DNA from 2 places in the Psychrobacillus sp. PGGUH221 genome. Region 1 is predicted to be linked to the other one. Evidence: predicted binding sites of a transcription regulator. Region 1 holds the regulator's gene; the other holds the start of a gene.
The links. The regulator NrdR, encoded in region 1, represses ribonucleotide reductase genes. The targets are predictions, from matches to a motif close to AACACNATATATNGTGTT.
Positions count from the first base shown of each region.

Region 1 (8,786 bases):
GAATGAATTACTTAAAAAAGATAAATATGGTATTGAAGTAGTCGATGTCCGTATTAAACGTACTGATCTACCACAAGAAAATGAGCAATCCGTATATAATGAAATGATTTCGGAGAGACAAAGTATCGCACAAAAGTTTTTATCAACTGGGGACGCTGATAAACGACGTATTGAAGCGGAAACAGATCGTGAAGTAAGAGTGATGCTAGCAACTGCAAAAAAAGAAGCGGCAATTATTCAAGCTGAAGGTGAAGCAGAAGCAGCGAAAATATACAACCAATCATTCTCAAAAGATCCTGAGTTCTATTCGCTTTATAGAACATTAGAATCCTACAAAAAAACAATTGGAGAAGATACGATGATTATCATTCCATCTGATTCTCCTTATGCTAAAATTCTCTCTGGATATTTAGAGTAGTATGAATCGTCATTCCCCTTACTCACGTGGTAAGATATAGGGAATGACGGTTTTATTTATCTTATTTGAGCAAAACACCTGCTGAATATCGGAGTACCCTGGCAAATACCGCCATGTCCTACGTCAGAGCCTAGCGACAAACATCCTCTTTGCCTAAAGTATCTTGCGGATGTCAGTAGTTTAAGCAAGCTCAAAGCATAATTCTAGAATCGAATAAGCCAAGGTGATTTTGATTCGCTGGCAGCTTCAGGCTGCTCACTTATTACATATTTGAAGGAGTGAACTTAATGTCATCCGAAAAAGTTCTTTTATTAGATGGAAATAGTCTCGCATACCGAGCGTTTTTTGCACTACCTTTATTATCGAATGAACATGGAATTCATACAAATGCAGTTTATGGTTTTACATTAATGCTACAAAAAATTATGGAAGAAGAAAATCCGACTCATATGCTCGTTGCATTTGACGCTGGGAAAACAACTTTCAGACACTCCACTTTTGGAGAATATAAAGGTGGAAGACAAAAAACTCCACCAGAACTTTCCGAGCAATTCCCATATGTTCGTAAGCTAATTGATGCATATGGAATTAAAAGATATGAGCTTGAAATGTACGAAGCAGATGATATCATTGGTACTCTTTGTAAGCAAGCGGAAGAGAAGGGACAACAAGTAATTGTTGTTTCAGGAGATAAAGATTTAACTCAACTTGCTACAGAAAATACAACGGTCTATATTACTCGAAAGGGTATTACGGATATTGAAAAATATACACCGGCGCATGTTGAAGATAAATATGGTTTAACTCCTCTGCAAATCATCGATATGAAAGGTCTGATGGGGGATGCATCGGATAATATACCTGGTGTACCTGGTGTAGGTGAAAAGACCGCAATTAAATTATTAAAAGAGCATGGTTCTGTTGAAAATTTATATCAAGCATTAGATACTGTAAGCGGTGCGAAGCTGAAAGAAAAACTAATGGCAAACGAAGAACAAGCAAAAATGAGCAAAGTTCTTGCTACTATTGAAACAAACGCCCCTATCGAAGTATCGGTAGATGATTTAACATACAGCGGTGCGAATATGGATGAGGTTACTTCTATATGGAAGGAGTTATCATTTAAAACACTATTAGAAAAATCAGAGCATGTTACGGAAGAACAAACGGCTTCGGAAGTGACTTTTGAGATTTTAGATGAAATAAATGCTTCTATTCTAAAAGATAAAATGGCCATTCATCTAGAAATGTTTAATGAGCAATACCATACAAGTGAGTTGCTAGGCATTGCTCTTTATGATGGAGAACAATCGTATTTTGTTACTGGATCTGTCGCGTTTGAATCGGCTGTTTTTTGTAAATGGTTGGAGGATGAATCGAGGATAAAATATTTAGTAGATTCAAAAGCGACACAAGCTGTTAGCCGCAAACATAATGTAAGTTTACTTGGAGCAGATTTTGATTTAGTTCTTGCCGCGTATATTGTTAATCCCTCTATTTCTTCTGATGATGTATCAACAATGGCTAAAGAATTTGGCAATTATGATGTGCTCACAGATGAAAATGTATATGGAAAAGGAGCAAAGAAAGCTACTCCTCCATTGGACAAGCTTGCAGAACATGCAATTAGAAAGGCTCAGGCTGTATGGAAGCTAAAGCCTATATTAGAAAAGAAGTTAGAAGAAAATGAGCAATATGCTTTGTATAAAGATATTGAATTGCCGTTAGCATCGATATTAGGAACCATGGAATCGGATGGTGTAAAAGTTGATGTTCATGTTTTAAAAGAAATGGGAATTGATTTGAATCAAAAACTGCGAGCTATCGAAAAAGAAATTTATACTTTAGCTGGACAAGAGTTTAATATTAATTCCCCGAAACAATTAGGCGTTATCTTATTTGAAAAAATAGGGTTAACACCTTTAAAGAAAACTAAAACAGGATATTCAACTGCAGCTGATGTACTTGAAAAGCTAGAAGGTGAACACGAGATTATCTCCCATATTCTAAACTACCGTCAATTAGGGAAGCTTCAGTCTACCTATATTGAGGGATTGACAAAAGAGATACACGGGGAAGATCAGAAAATTCATACACGATACCAACAAGCATTAACTTCTACAGGACGTTTAAGCTCGATAAATCCAAATCTACAGAATATCCCTATACGATTAGAAGAAGGAAGAAAGATTAGAAAAGCATTTGTTCCTTCCCAACCAGATTGGATTATGTTCGCAGCAGATTATTCCCAAATAGAACTTCGAGTACTTGCTCATATGTGTGAAGATGAAAAATTAGTGGATGCATTTAATCATGATCTGGATATCCACACAAAAACTGCGATGGATGTTTTCCATGTAGGAATAGATGAAGTCACATCAGATATGCGTCGTGCTGCTAAAGCGGTTAATTTTGGAATTGTATATGGCATCAGCGATTATGGTTTATCACAAAGCTTAAATATTACTCGAAAAGAAGCTGCTACTTTTATAGACCAATACTTAAACAGCTTCCCAGGGGTAAAAGATTATATGGATGATATTGTACGCGAAGCAAAACAAACTGGTTATGTAACGACAATTCTAAAACGAAGAAGATACTTACCGGATATCACAAGTTCTAATTTCAACCTTCGCAGTTTTGCAGAGAGAACTGCTATGAATACACCGATCCAAGGAAGTGCGGCAGATATTATTAAAAAAGCAATGATTGATATGGCTAAACGCCTAAAGGATGAAAATCTGCAAACGAAAATGTTATTGCAAGTACACGATGAACTTATTTTTGAAGCACCTAAAGAAGAAATTGCTATACTTGAAAAAATTGTACCTGAAGTAATGGAGGGAGCTATCAAGTTGATTGTTCCATTAAAAGTAGAATATGCTTATGGCTCATCTTGGTACGATACGAAGTAAGGAGTTTTGAAATGCCAGAATTACCAGAAGTAGAAGGACTTGTACGTTCACTTAAGCCAATTGTTACTGGCAAAACAATTGAATCGGTAGAAATTTCAAAAACTATTATTGATTCTAAAGCAAATGGAAAAGAAGCTATTTTGAAAGGGTTAGATGTAGAATCCTTTCGAGAAGCTCTGCCTCATATGAAGATAGAGCGAATTGATAGACGTTCAAAATATATTTATTTTCATCTACAAAAAGATGGGACTCCATATTTACTCGTTTCTCATCTTGGTATGTCTGGGGCTTGGTTTTATGTAAAGGGCTTACATGAAATTTTGGAGGATAAATTCAAACGGCATATACATGTCATCTTGCATTTTAGTGAGGGTGAAATGCTTGTATATGCAGATATTCGTCGCTTTGGAGAACTTCGATTTTTAAATAGCGTTGAAGATTATCCTCCTTTATTATTAATGGCACCTGAGCCTTTTGATCAAAACGCTTTAGATCATTACTTAGAAATGAGCATATTGCCAAAGTATGAAAATAAACCGATAAAAGAATTTATTATGGATGGTCATGTTGTTTCTGGGTGTGGAAATATATACGCTACAGAAGCATTATTTCGTATGCGAATTCATCCTGGGCGTAAAGTAAAAAGAATTAGTAAAGAGCGTAAGATACAATTATTTAATGAAATCGTCATCGTTCTTTTAGATAGCATTGAAAATGGGGGCAGCAGCATTTCTGACTATCGTCAGATTAATGGAGAGTCAGGTAAAATGCAGAATCGGTTGCAAATGTATGCGAAAAAGACTTGTCCAATTTGTCATGCAAAAACTCTACAGAAAACGATTGGCGGAAGAACTTCTACTTATTGTGGAAAATGTCAGAAATAAGGGAGGAAGCAAATGATTATTGGGCTGACTGGTAGTATTGCTAGTGGAAAAAGTACTGTTTCCAACATGTTGAAAGAATTAGGTTATCCTATTGTTGATGCTGACTTAGTTGCTAGGGTTGTAGTTGAAAAGGGAACGAAGACGCTAGAAACGATCAAAGTAGCATTTGGAGAAGAAGTTTTATCAGAAGATGGAACGCTGAATCGAGAAAAATTAGGTACTATCATTTTTTCATCACCACAAAAAAGAAAGCAATTAAATGATATTATGCATCCGGCTATCCGTGAAGAAATGCTTCGACAAAAAAATGTTTTACTGGAAGCAGGTTTTGACACAATTGTCATGGATATTCCCTTATTGTTTGAAAGTAAGCTGCAGTCCTATGTAGATAAAATTTTAGTTGTAACTGTAACAGAAGAAACGCAGTTGAATAGACTAATGGCTCGTAATAATTACTCTTTAGAAGAAGCTAAAGCAAGAATTCAATCACAGTTACCACTATCGATTAAAGAGCAAGGTGCAGATGCTGTCATCTATAACAATGGAACAATCGAATATACTAAAGAGCAATTACTCAAAATATTGTCAATTTGGAAAGACTAGTAGTCGGAAAATAAAAAATATTGCGGGTTTCTTTTGCAAGGCTACACAATTGTGAAAATGTGTTATACTAATTCATGGTTATAAAATAAAAAGTATCACATAGTTACAGGAGGATTTTTTTATGACAGCTTCAATCGCAATAAACGGATTTGGACGTATTGGTAGAATGGTGTTCCGCCAAGCAATTGTACAAGAAGACATTAATGTTGTCGCAATTAATGTGAGATACCCATTAGAAACTTTAGCGCATTTAATTAAATATGATTCTACTCATGGAACTTTTGAGGGAGAAATAAGTATTGATAAAGATGCACTAATAGTTAATGGTAAGCGAGTTCAAATCGTAAATGATCGTGATCCAGCTAACTTACCTTGGGGTAAATTAAATGTTGATATCGTGATTGAATCAACTGGAAAATTTAATGACGGGGAAAAAGCAGCCGCTCACTTAGAAGCTGGAGCAAAAAAAGTTATTATTACAGCACCTGCCAAAAATGAAGATGTGACGATTGTTATCGGTGTAAATGATGACAAATTAGATGTAGCTAAACATAATATTATTTCGAATGCTAGTTGTACAACAAATTGTTTGGCACCAGTAGCGAAAGTATTAAATGATACATTTGGAATCGAAAATGGTTTAATGACTACTGTACATTCTTATACAAATGATCAAAACAATTTAGATAATCCTCATAAAGATTTACGTCGTGCACGTGCTTGTGCACAATCCATCATTCCTACTTCTACTGGAGCAGCAAAAGCGCTTACTATAGTGCTTCCAGAATTAGAAGGTAAAATGCATGGAATGGCTTTGCGTGTACCAACGCCAAACGTTTCTTTAGTAGATTTAGTAGTAGATTTACAGAAAGATGTTACTGCAGAGGAAGTAAATGCTGCATTTGTAAAAGCATCTGAAGGATCAATGAAAGGTATTCTAGGAGTAACAATGGAACCTTTAGTTTCAATTGATTTTAATACAACAACAAATTCAACAACTATTGATGGTTTAACAACAATGGTAATTGGAAATCGTAAAGTAAAAGTACTTGCTTGGTATGATAACGAGTGGGGCTATTCGGCGCGTGTTGTTGATTTAACAAAAAAAGTTGCTTCATCTCTTTAATCTCTTACCTCTTTCAAAGTTTTTTGAAAGAGGATTTTTTTTTCTTGCTTATTTGAATAAAACATCCTATAATGAGAATCGTGTACTTCACGTGCACCGACTACTTAAAGGGTTAGGACCTCTTAGGACTAACTTTCCCCCGTGGTAGTCAACTTTGAAAATTTTTAAAACTAAATTTTATCAAAGGGGGAAACGGACATTGGAAACAATGGGACGTCACATTATTGCAGAACTATGGGAGTGCGATTTCGACAAACTTAACGATATGCCATTTATTGAGCAAACATTTGTTGATGCAGCACTTAAGTCTGGTGCGGAAATCAGAGAAGTTGCATTTCACAAATTTGCGCCACAAGGTGTAAGTGGAGTCGTTATTATTTCCGAATCACATCTAACTATTCACAGCTTTCCAGAGCATGGTTATGCGAGCATTGATGTGTATACATGTGGTGATTTAGATCCATCGATTGCAGCTAACTATATTGCAGATGCTCTTAATGCTGGAATACGCGAAACGATTGAAATGCCCCGTGGAATGGGTCCAGTAAATGTACCTAAGCCACGTTTGACAGTTCAAGCATAATAGACTTTAGGCTAAATGAGTTAGCAGAGGAAGAGATTCCTCTGCTTTTTCGATTTTAGGGAAGAATATTGTTATAATAGATACATAAATTTTCGTAACTAATTAGGAGAGATCAATATGAGATGTCCAGCTTGTCAGTTTAATGGCACGAAAGTTGTCGATTCTCGTCCTGTAGATGACAATAAAGCCATTAGACGAAGAAGAGAATGTGAAGACTGTGGATTCCGTTTTACTACATTTGAAAAAGTAGAAGAAACTCCACTAATTGTAGTGAAAAAAGATGGTTCGCGTGAAGAGTTTAGTCGCGAAAAAGTATTGCGTGGATTAATTCGTGCTTGTGAAAAAAGACCAGTAGCATTAGATCAGTTAGAAGAAATTGTGTTTTCGATTGAAAAAGAATTAAGAAGAACAGGAAATTCTGAAGTAAAATCAGAAGAAGTTGGAGAAAAAGTAATGGACAAACTCTCAGAGGTTGACGAAGTTGCTTATGTTCGATTTGCTTCGGTTTATCGTCAGTTTAAAGATTTAAATGTTTTTATAGATGAACTCAAAGAAATTCTAAAGAAAAATCCGTCATTATAGGAAACAACAAGAGAGAGTAGGTAGGAATGTCGATGTTATATAAGGAGCTACAGCCAGCAGACATGTATATGATTCGCTTGCCATATTCTTTCTCTGATTATGATCGTCAATTATTAACGTTATTGTATCAACCATTAATTGGTGCAGAAGGAATAAGCCTGTATCTTACTTTGTGGGCTGATGGAGAGCTTAAAAGTGAGGAACAATGGCAGCATTATCAGCTTATGAACTTACTTGGGGTATCAATAGGTAAAATATTTCAGGCAAGAATCGCTTTAGAAGCTATTGGATTACTTCGCTCATGGCAAAAGACTGAAAATGATACACGAATTTTTTATTATGAACTTGCTGCTCCATTAGATGCAGAATCGTTTCTAAAGGATCCTTTGTTGTCTATGTTTCTATTAAACAAAATAGGGGAAAAAGCATATAAGCGACTAAGAAGTCGCTTCATTCAAACTCCTAATTGGAATGATGGCTTCAAAGACGTTTCACGTACCTTTATGGATGTATTTAAACCGTCTACAAAAACAGTCCAACCTGTCCCTTATAATGATGCATTTGAATCAAAGAGTAGGAATTCTGCATTGCCTTTTTACTTTGAAGAGTTTGACTTTACTTTGCTTCAAGACGGTTTATCAGAGCAACTTGTTCCGAAATCAGCCTTAACTATTGAAGCAAAACAGGTAATAGCTAAGTTAGCTTTTTTATATAATCTCGGTCCAATTGAAATGCAAAAAGTGGTGATTCTAGCATTAGATGACGATTTGCATTTATCAGATGCAAGATTGAAAAAAGCGTGTGCAGACTATTATAAGTTGACCGTTTCAAAGAAAGCACCTGTTATTCAAAATATAGCTAAGGCTAAAAAAAGTGTAAGTGAAAATAGTAAGCCATTAACTAAAGAGGAAGAACTTATTCATTATTTAGAAACAACTTCACCAGTTACTGTGTTAAAAGATATTGCAAATGGGAAGGAACCTATTCTTGCGGATGTTCAATTAGCGAACCATTTAGTGTCTCATTACAATATGCCTGTAGGAGTAGTAAATGTTTTATTGCAATATGTATTACTTAGAACAGATATGAAATTAACTAAAAACTACGCGGAAAAAATAGCATCTCATTGGATGAGAAAAGATGTCAAAACGGCAAAAGAGGCAATGGAGTTAGCTAGAAATGAACATGAACAATATTTAAAATGGAAGAATGAAGGTTCTAAACAAAAATCCTATTCGAAAAAACCGACCAGAGAAGAAAAGGTACCAGATTGGTTTTATAAAAAAGATGGCGAAACAAAGCAATCGGGAAATGCAACAAACAATATTCAAAACATTGATGAAGAGCGAAAAAAGCTATTAGCTGAATTAGGCGTAACGAAAAGGTAGGTGACATTATGGAACGAATTAATGAAACATTAAAAAGGGTTATTACACCAGAATTTACTTCGAGGCTCGATGAAATGAAACAAGAGGTGCTTGAGGATCCAGGCGTTCAACTTTTCCTTGAAGAAAATGCTGCTCATATTTCGAAGCAAATGGTAGACCGAAGCTTAAGTAAGTTATATGAATATAAGTCACAATCTCATGATTGTGGTGCATGCCAATCTCTTGAATTGTGTACGAATTACATGAAAGGCTATGAACCAAGGCTTGTATTGGATCGGAATCTGATT
Region 1 is NZ_JAQMHQ010000007.1:147,540-156,325, forward strand. It holds gene hflC (protease modulator HflC) at 1-418, shown strand, start outside; gene polA (DNA polymerase I) at 706-3,333, shown strand; gene mutM (bifunctional DNA-formamidopyrimidine glycosylase/DNA-(apurinic or apyrimidinic site) lyase) at 3,345-4,217, shown strand; gene coaE (dephospho-CoA kinase) at 4,230-4,820, shown strand; gene PGC35_RS13235 (glyceraldehyde-3-phosphate dehydrogenase) at 4,942-5,946, shown strand; gene speD (adenosylmethionine decarboxylase) at 6,146-6,529, shown strand; gene nrdR (transcriptional regulator NrdR) at 6,647-7,111, shown strand; gene PGC35_RS13250 (replication initiation and membrane attachment family protein) at 7,138-8,499, shown strand; gene dnaI (primosomal protein DnaI) at 8,508-8,786, shown strand, end outside.

Region 2 (8,786 bases), on a different contig from region 1:
GTGGAAACAACGATATTGTTATTTATTAGAAAAAGTCTGTAGGCAAAATTTTGTTTATTAGTCATCATAGCCCATCACAATGAATGTTGTGCTTATTCAATTCTATAATCATGGAGCCTTCAGTAGATTGGAACGGAGGGCAGCGACTCCAGCGGGAACAGCGTGTCGGCATGAGGAGGCTCACGGACCGTCGGCGGAAAGCGTCCGCCGACTATATATAGAAAAAAGACCGTAGAGCAAACATGAAATTCTTCGCGTTTGTCCACAGTCTAAAATAGCCAATAAAAGCTATTAACTTCTTCGATTCAAAATCCAATAGAATGTTCGTCATTCTCCCATTCTTTTTTCATAGATCTTTTATTTTGTTTTAACAACTCTTCAATACGCTCTTCATATGCCAGTTTCCCATCATAGTGCCAATTTAATGCAACGGACATATACAATTCGTTAAGCTGGGACATAGATAACCCTTTTGAACGTTTCGCCATATCTGTAAATTGTTCGTCCGTAAAAATATGTTTAATATCTAACTTTCGTAAGTACTGCTCTCGAACTTTATCCGAAGGAGATGGTATCTCGTATGCACGGTCAAACCGACCAGCACGATTTATAAGCGCTTGATCTATTTTTTCCGGATAGTTTGTCGTTCCGATGATAAATAACCCTTCTCGAGATTGAACACCGTCTAGCGTGTTTAAAAAAACGGATCTCGTATATTCAGGCATCGAATCAATATCTTCAATAACGAGAATTGCAGGAGCAAGTCTTGTCACGATACCGAATACTTCTTGAATAGAATGACTTCCAGTAAATTCGGTAATTTGCCAATAAACAACAGGTGCTTTCGTTGAGCCTGTGATAGACTTAACTAAAGTTGTTTTCCCATTCCCAGGACTACCATATAGTAAAATTCCTCGTTTATAGGGTAGGCCATATTCTTTGAAAAAATGACCGTCCTCTTTAAAAAATTCATCAATAGAACGAAATATATCTTGCTTTATGCTATGTGCTAATAATACGTCCTCACGATTCACAACAGCTTGCTCGCCATAATTTCTTCGTTGGACTCCATTTTCTGTATCAACTAAATAAGTAATCGATTGCATAAGTAATTGTCTTAACTTTTCGTTGATTTCGTTTAAAAATAGTAACGCTTTTTCTGCTGACGTAGAAAAGAAACGATATTCCGGCCAACTATGACTAGAAGAATAGTTAAAAGACAATGTCATTCCTACATCATATTCTGGAAAGTAGATCAATTTATTTTCAAAGGTTTCCGTAATTTCTAAACCTGTGCCTAAATTTAATGTAGATTTACTCATAATTTTACCTAGAGGCTGTGTTTCAAAAATATAGCTCAGTGTTTCATAAGCTAATAATTTCTTCTCCATCATTTCTAATAAGTTTGCATCAAGTTGAGATATTGTTTCTCCAATTGAAATATTTTTCCAATCGCCTTGTTTTCTTTCATTTAAGGCCCGAATGATCCTTTTTGAAACAAGCGCAAAGTCCTCATAATTAGGAAGAGTATTTCTAAAATCCTCGTGATGTGAAAATAACGTTTTCTCTTTCATTCCATACCTCCAGAAAATTTAGTGAGTGTTGAAATAAAAAAGGTTCCTCTACGGTAAGAAGAACCTTTATGTATTATTTAGATTTAATTTTACCTGTCCAAGTTTTAAATCCGCCTTGAAGTTGGTTTAATTGTGTATATCCTTTTTTCTTTAGGAACATTGCTGCACGTGCACTTCTTGCGCCGTTTTGATCATATAGATAAACTGGTTTATCTGGACGAATTTCTTTATAACGTTGACGAAGCTGTGTGGAAGGGATATTTCTTGCGCCAAGAATATGACCTGAATCAAACTCCTTAGGTTCTCTCACATCAATTAATTGTGCCTTACGATAGCCTTCGATAAATTGCTCCTGATTAAGGTTTGTAACGGTCTTCTTTAAACGGAGAGCTTGGATACCAGCATAAACTAGTAAAACAATAATTACTACAAGTAGAGTGTATAAAATATTTAACACGGTCTTTCCCCTTTCTATGTTTCCATATTCATTATAAAAGATTCACTAGATACAATTCAATCTATTTGATAAAATGAATAAGGTTGTTAGGGGGAAGATTTGATGGAAAAGAAAAAATGGTACTTTATTAATTCTGGACCTTGTAGTCCATCTTATAACATGGCGCTTGATGAGGCTTTGCTAGATTGGCACAGTGAAGGGCTGATTCCACCAGTAATTCGTTTTTATGAATGGAATCCAGCGACTCTATCGATCGGTTATTTTCAATCTGTTGAAAAAGAAATAGATTTAGATGCAGTAAATCGTTTAGGCCTTGGGTTTGTTCGTAGACCTACTGGGGGAAGAGGAGTACTACATGAGCATGAACTAACATATAGCGTGATTGTGACTGAAAGTTATCCTGATATGCCAGCAACCGTGACAGAAGCTTATCGTGTGATAAGTGAAGGGTTATTGCTTGGATTTCAAAATCTAGGTTTAGATGCATACTTTTCTATTCCAGACACAGAAGAGAAAAAGCAAAATCTAAAGAAGCCTAAAACTGCTGTCTGCTTTGATTCGCCAAGTTGGTATGAATTAGTAGTAGAAGGAAAGAAAGTTGCAGGAAGTGCCCAAACACGTCAAAAAGGTGTTATTTTACAGCATGGTGCAATCTTATTAGATCTGGATGAAGATAAACTTATCCAGACGTTTAAATTTTCTTCTGAAGCGCTACGTGAGAGAGTAAAAGCAAGTTTATCTAAAAAAGCTGTGGCCATCAACAAAATTAGTCAAAATCCTGTAACAATCGACGAGTGCAAAAAAGCATTCAAAAAAGGATTTGAAGATGCGTTGCAGATTGAATTAGTAGAATTTGCCCTATCAGAAGAACAAGAATTATACGTAAATGCGCTTGAAAAAAAGCGTTATGATAATAATCAATGGAATTTTAAAAAATAAAATTTATTTTTTTAGGAAATTAGTCCATTGACCATTGCTACATATGACTTTTGAAGAAATTCATATATTTGCAAAAAAACACAACATATAGTATGGTTTAAAAATAACCATACACCATATATGGTGTGTTTTATTTTTAAATAAAAGGGAGGCAATATGATGGTATTAGCATCTCAGAACAATAATGCAACCATTAACATTGATCAGTTAAACAAAGACATTCAACTATTTCCACAAGTACATCCAATTACAGAAGACATGAAATTGACGCACAAAGGTGTTTCCCGACTAGTAATGATTGACCGTTATTCATTTAAAGATACGGAAAAGAAAACGCTAAAAGCAGGAGATTTTGTCGTTCTTACTGTAAAAGCTGACCCGAAATTTCCTGCACGCGGCTTAGGTCATATCGTTTCAATCGACCAATCGACAAAAACTGCAGAAGTGCTTATTGAAGAAGACTATAGAAGTGCAATTGATGATCAAGATGAACTTGAATCAGGAATTGTAAAACGTTCTCTTAATGTTATTGAGAAACCGTTGGAAGTGTATTATGAGCAAATTGCCAAACGCAATGCTACTGGACTTGCTTCTGTTGAAAAAACAGAGGAAAAACGCAAGGAATGGTTTGAGAAGTTCTACCAACAATTAGTTTCTTTAAAATTTATTCCAGCTGGACGAGTTCTTTATGGAGCGGGTACAGGTACAGACGTAACTTACTTTAACTGCTACGTAATGCCATTTGTTCCCGATTCACGCGAGGGAATCAGTGACCATCGTAAGCAAGTGATGGAAATTATGAGTCGTGGTGGTGGTGTTGGAACGAACGGTTCGACGCTTCGCCCGCGTAATACATTAGCTAGAGGTGTAAATGGTAAATCTTCTGGTTCGGTATCATGGCTAGATGATATTGCTAAACTAACTCACTTAGTTGAGCAAGGTGGTTCACGAAGAGGAGCACAAATGATAATGCTTGCTGACTGGCACCCGGATATTGCCGAATTTATCATTTCTAAAATGCAAAACCCTCGAATTCTTCGTTTTTTAATTGAAAATACGAATGATGAGACGATTAAACAATTAGCTAAGGACAAGCTTAAATTTACCCCTTTATCCAATCAAGAAGAAGCAATGTACCAGGGAATAGTAAATTATAAAGCGATTCCTGGATTAGGTGGCTTCAGCGATGATATCATTCGTGAAGCAGAAACAAAACTTCGTGATGGTGGTAATTTTACTGTTCACAATCCTGAATTTTTAACAGGTGCAAATATTTCTGTAACGTTGACAGATGACTTTATGAAAGCTGTCGAAGAAGATGCAGACTTCGAACTACGTTTCCCAGCGATTGAAACCTATTCTCCAGAAGAGATGGTATTTTATAACAAACATTGGCATGAAGTTGGAGATGTTCGTGAATGGGAGAAAATGGGTTATGCTGTTCGAACATATCGCACTGTAAAAGCAAAAGAGTTATGGAATTTAATTAATATTTGTGCTACTTATTCTGCAGAGCCAGGTATTTTCTTTATAGATAATGCGAATGAAAAAACGAATGCAAAAGCATATGGACAAAAAGTAGTTGCTACGAATCCATGTGGGGAACAGCCGCTTGCTCCATATTCAGTTTGTAACCTTGCAGCTGTTAATTTAGCTCAATTTGCTAACAAGGAAACTAAAACGGTTAACTTTGAAGCTCTAAAAGAAACAGTGAGTGTTGGAGTTCGTATGCAGGATAATGTAATAGATGCAACTCCATATTTCTTAGAAGAAAATAAAGTACAAGCTTTAGGTGAAAGACGCGTAGGTCTTGGAGTTATGGGATTAGCAGATCTTTTAATCTACTGCGAAAAAGAGTACGGATCTGAGGAAGGAAATATTCTTGTTGACGAGGTATTTAAAACGATTGCAATTGCTGCTTATGAAACTTCAGCGAACTTAGCAATTGAACGAGGAAGCTTCCCATTTTTAACTGCAGAAACAGAAGAAGAAACAAATCGTCTACGGAAAGCATTTACAGAGACTGGTTTTATGCAATCTATGCCAGAGGAAATCAGAAATTCTATCGTTGAAAATGGAATTAGAAACTCACATCTACTAACAGTTGCTCCAACAGGATCTACTGGAACTATGGTAGGAGTCTCTACTGGTTTAGAACCTTATTATTCTTTCACATATTATAGAAGTGGACGTTTAGGAAAGTTCATTGAAGTAAAAGCGGATATCGTTCAAGAGTACTTGCAAGCAAACAATGATGCAGATGAAAACAACTTACCTGAATGGTTTGTTACTGCAATGGAGTTAGCGCCAGAAGCTCATGCGGATGTTCAATGTATTATTCAACGCTGGATTGATAGTTCAATCTCTAAAACAGTTAATGCACCAAGAGGCTATACGGTTGAACAAGTAGAAGGTGTATATGAACGTCTATACCGTGGCGGAGCTAAAGGTGGAACTGTTTATGTTGATGGAAGTCGAGATTCTCAGGTTTTAACATTGAAAGCAGAAGAAAATACGCTTGACGATCAAAGACAAGAAGAAAAAGTATTTGAAAAACGACCAATCGTTTTAATTGATACGATTCAGGATTTGCGTTCAACAAATGTTACAATCGGTTCTGAAGTTGGTAATACTTGTCCAGTTTGCCGAAAAGGAACTGTGGAAGAAATGGGCGGATGTAACACATGTACAAATTGTAATGCGCAATTAAAGTGCGGATTATAAAATAAATGCGTAAAAAAACACATGCTCGAGAGTAACTCCTCGGTATGTGTTTTTTTGTTTTTTTAGAAGTTTTATTCCTTTTTGTTTAATATTCATCTTTCAGCATCAAACTGAAGCAAAAAGGAGAGATGATTATGAAAGAAAAGGGATTATCGGTTAGTACTAGTTTTGTAGCTGCATTAATTTGCACTTTTTTGCTTAAAGTGATCGATTTGTTTCATTGGATCAAGTGGAGTCCAATTGGTTATGCAGACAAATTACAAATGTTCGAATCAGTCCGTCCTCTAGGGAAATGGGTCATTCTTTTTATTGTAGTATGGTTTATTTGTTTTGTATTTTATTATATAAGTCTGATTTTTATTAAAATTCCTGCCTCTATTACTAGCTTGGCACTTGGAATCATTTTTGCAATTATTATGGAATGGATATTTTTAGATAAGGATACGCTTGCGAAAACAATTAAACATTTGTCGATTCCATTTATTTGTATCGTTGTAATGTTAGTAAGGTTTATGATGGAATCTGCTATTTTTCATGCACAGGATAATCCTCTTAGTAAATGAAAAATTTACCCGCGTCTCTTCCTATGATAAAATAAAGTGAAGATATAAATAGAAAATGAGATGGGGTATAATGATGAAACTTGAGAAGTTACGTGCTGCTTTAGAAGAACAAGGTGTGGATGCTTTACTGATTACAAACGGTTATAGCAGACGTTATATGACTGGTTTTACTGGTACAGCTGGTGTAGCAATTGTGTCTAAAAACGATGCAGTATTCATTACAGATTTTCGTTACACAGAGCAAGCGGCTAGTCAGATAAAGGACTACCGTATTGTACAGCATACAAAAACTTTAATAGAAGAAGTTGCTAACCAAGTTACAGAAATGGGCATTAATTCTATTGGATTTGAAAAAGACGATTTAACGTATAGTGGCTATGAATTGTATAAACAAGCTATCCAAGCAGATTTAGTACCACTTTCAGGACTAGTGGAAAAAATTCGCTTGATTAAGACTGAGGAAGAGATTAGTATTATAAAGTCGGCTTGTCGTATTGCGGATGAGGCTTTTAACCATATTGTTACATACATAAAACCGGGGATGACAGAGCTTGAAGTGTCAAATGAGCTTGAATTCTTCATGAGAAAACTTGGTGCCTCGTCTTCATCTTTTGATACGATCGTTGCTTCTGGTGTAAGATCTGCACTTCCTCATGGCGTAGCAACTAGCAAAGTCATTGAAGTAGGGGACTTTGTGACACTTGACTTCGGTGCACTTTATAATGGGTATATTTCAGATACGACTCGAACAATTGCTGTTGGGGAACCGAGTGACCAATTAAAAGAGATTTATCAAGTAGTTTTAGATGCACAATTACTTGCATTGGAAAAAATAAAACCAGGAATGACAGGTAAAGAAGCAGACGCAATTGCACGTGATTATATTGCTTCAAAAGGATATGGTGAAGCATTTGGTCACTCTTTAGGTCACGGAATTGGGCTTGAAGTACATGAAGGTCCAGGGCTTTCTTTCCGATCTGATATTACACTAGAACCAGGGATGATTATTACAATTGAGCCGGGAATTTACTTACCGAATATCGGTGGAGTTCGTATAGAGGACGATGCAATTGTAACTGAAAATGGTCTAGAAAAACTTACGCATTCGACAAAAGAATTACTCATTTTATCTTAATATTTGGAGGAAAAATAATGATTTCTGTAAATGATTTTAAAACAGGTTTAACAATAGTAGTAGATGGAGTACTTTATCGTGTACTGGATTTCCAACACGTTAAACCAGGTAAAGGAGCAGCGTTTGTTCGCTCTAAACTTAGAAACCTTAGAAATGGTTCAGTAAATGAGAAAACTTTCCGTGCTGGTGAAAAAGTAGAGAAAGCTCAAATTGATAACAGAAAAATGCAATATCTATATGCAAGTGGAGATCAACACATTTTCATGGATACAGATTCTTATGAGCAACTTGAATTAAACGAAACACAAATCGAATACGAATTAAAATACTTACGTGAAAACATGGAAATTCATATTATTCAGTACCAAGGAGAAACACTTGGAGTGGAATTACCAAAATCAGTTGAACTTGAAGTGACTGAAACTGAACCTGGTATTAAAGGGGATACTTCTGGCGGTGGTTCTAAAACTGCAACTCTTGAAACTGGTTTAGTTGTAACTGTTCCACTTTTCATCAATGTTGGAGATCGACTAATTATCAACACAGATGAAGGATCATACGTATCAAGAGCTTAATTTAAAAATAGTTATATAGTTTAATTTCAATAAAGAGTCATGCAAAAATGTGACTCCTTAATGAGAAATAGAGGCAGTTGGAATGATTTCATTCTAACTGCCTTTTTTGCCGCATCATATAATTATATCTTAATGAATAAATTTCATAATTGCTTCTTGTAACTAAAAACACGAATATTCACTTATATAGAGTTCTATTACGTTGATTAGAGCGGAAGGCGGCGACTCCTGCGGGATTAGCTTGAGCTGAAGACCCCGCAGGAAAGACGCTGGCCGAACTTTATTTGGCCAGTGTCTTTGCGACGAGTAACCGCAGGAGCAAATGTTTTTGTAGCTCCGAGGAGGCTGAAGCCAAGCCCGCGGAAAGCGTCCGCCTGGAACGAAAATCAATAGTTTCAATTTTTAATGCAAAAGAAACAATAAACTTCAGGTTTATCTAAAGATAAAAGAGTCACGCAAAAGCCTGACTCTTTTTCATATTTGAAGAACTTGTATCATATGCTGAAGATATGGAAGGGGGAGGCATTGTGGAACTTCACGATGTACTTCGAGTTGCTGGTATAGGGTTATTAATTGCTATACTTCATTTGTTTTTTGAATCAACCGGAAAAAAAGAGTTTGCCTTTTTTTTATTTTTTGTAGGATATATTTATATGACCATTGAGCTGCTTCGTTTACTGAGGGTATTTTTTTATGAAATATCCACATTCCTTGAATGGCTTATTATGTCGAGTTAGCAAATGATAGTATACATAACGATTATAATCGCATTCATTTTGCTGCAATTTATTGATGAAACTTATCCACGACTTCACTCTA
Region 2 is NZ_JAQMHQ010000006.1:146,403-155,188, reverse strand. It holds gene PGC35_RS11695 (AAA family ATPase) at 306-1,574, opposite strand; gene PGC35_RS11690 (rhodanese-like domain-containing protein) at 1,648-2,022, opposite strand; gene PGC35_RS11685 (lipoate--protein ligase family protein) at 2,134-2,970, shown strand; gene PGC35_RS11680 (vitamin B12-dependent ribonucleotide reductase) at 3,130-5,694, shown strand; gene PGC35_RS11675 (hypothetical protein) at 5,829-6,257, shown strand; gene PGC35_RS11670 (M24 family metallopeptidase) at 6,328-7,392, shown strand; gene efp (elongation factor P) at 7,410-7,967, shown strand; gene PGC35_RS11660 (SpoIIIAC/SpoIIIAD family protein) at 8,495-8,704, shown strand; gene PGC35_RS11655 (hypothetical protein) at 8,708-8,786, shown strand, end outside.
Region 2: a site for NrdR is predicted at 3,048-3,065, ahead of PGC35_RS11680 (vitamin B12-dependent ribonucleotide reductase). Genes of this name have one in related genera too.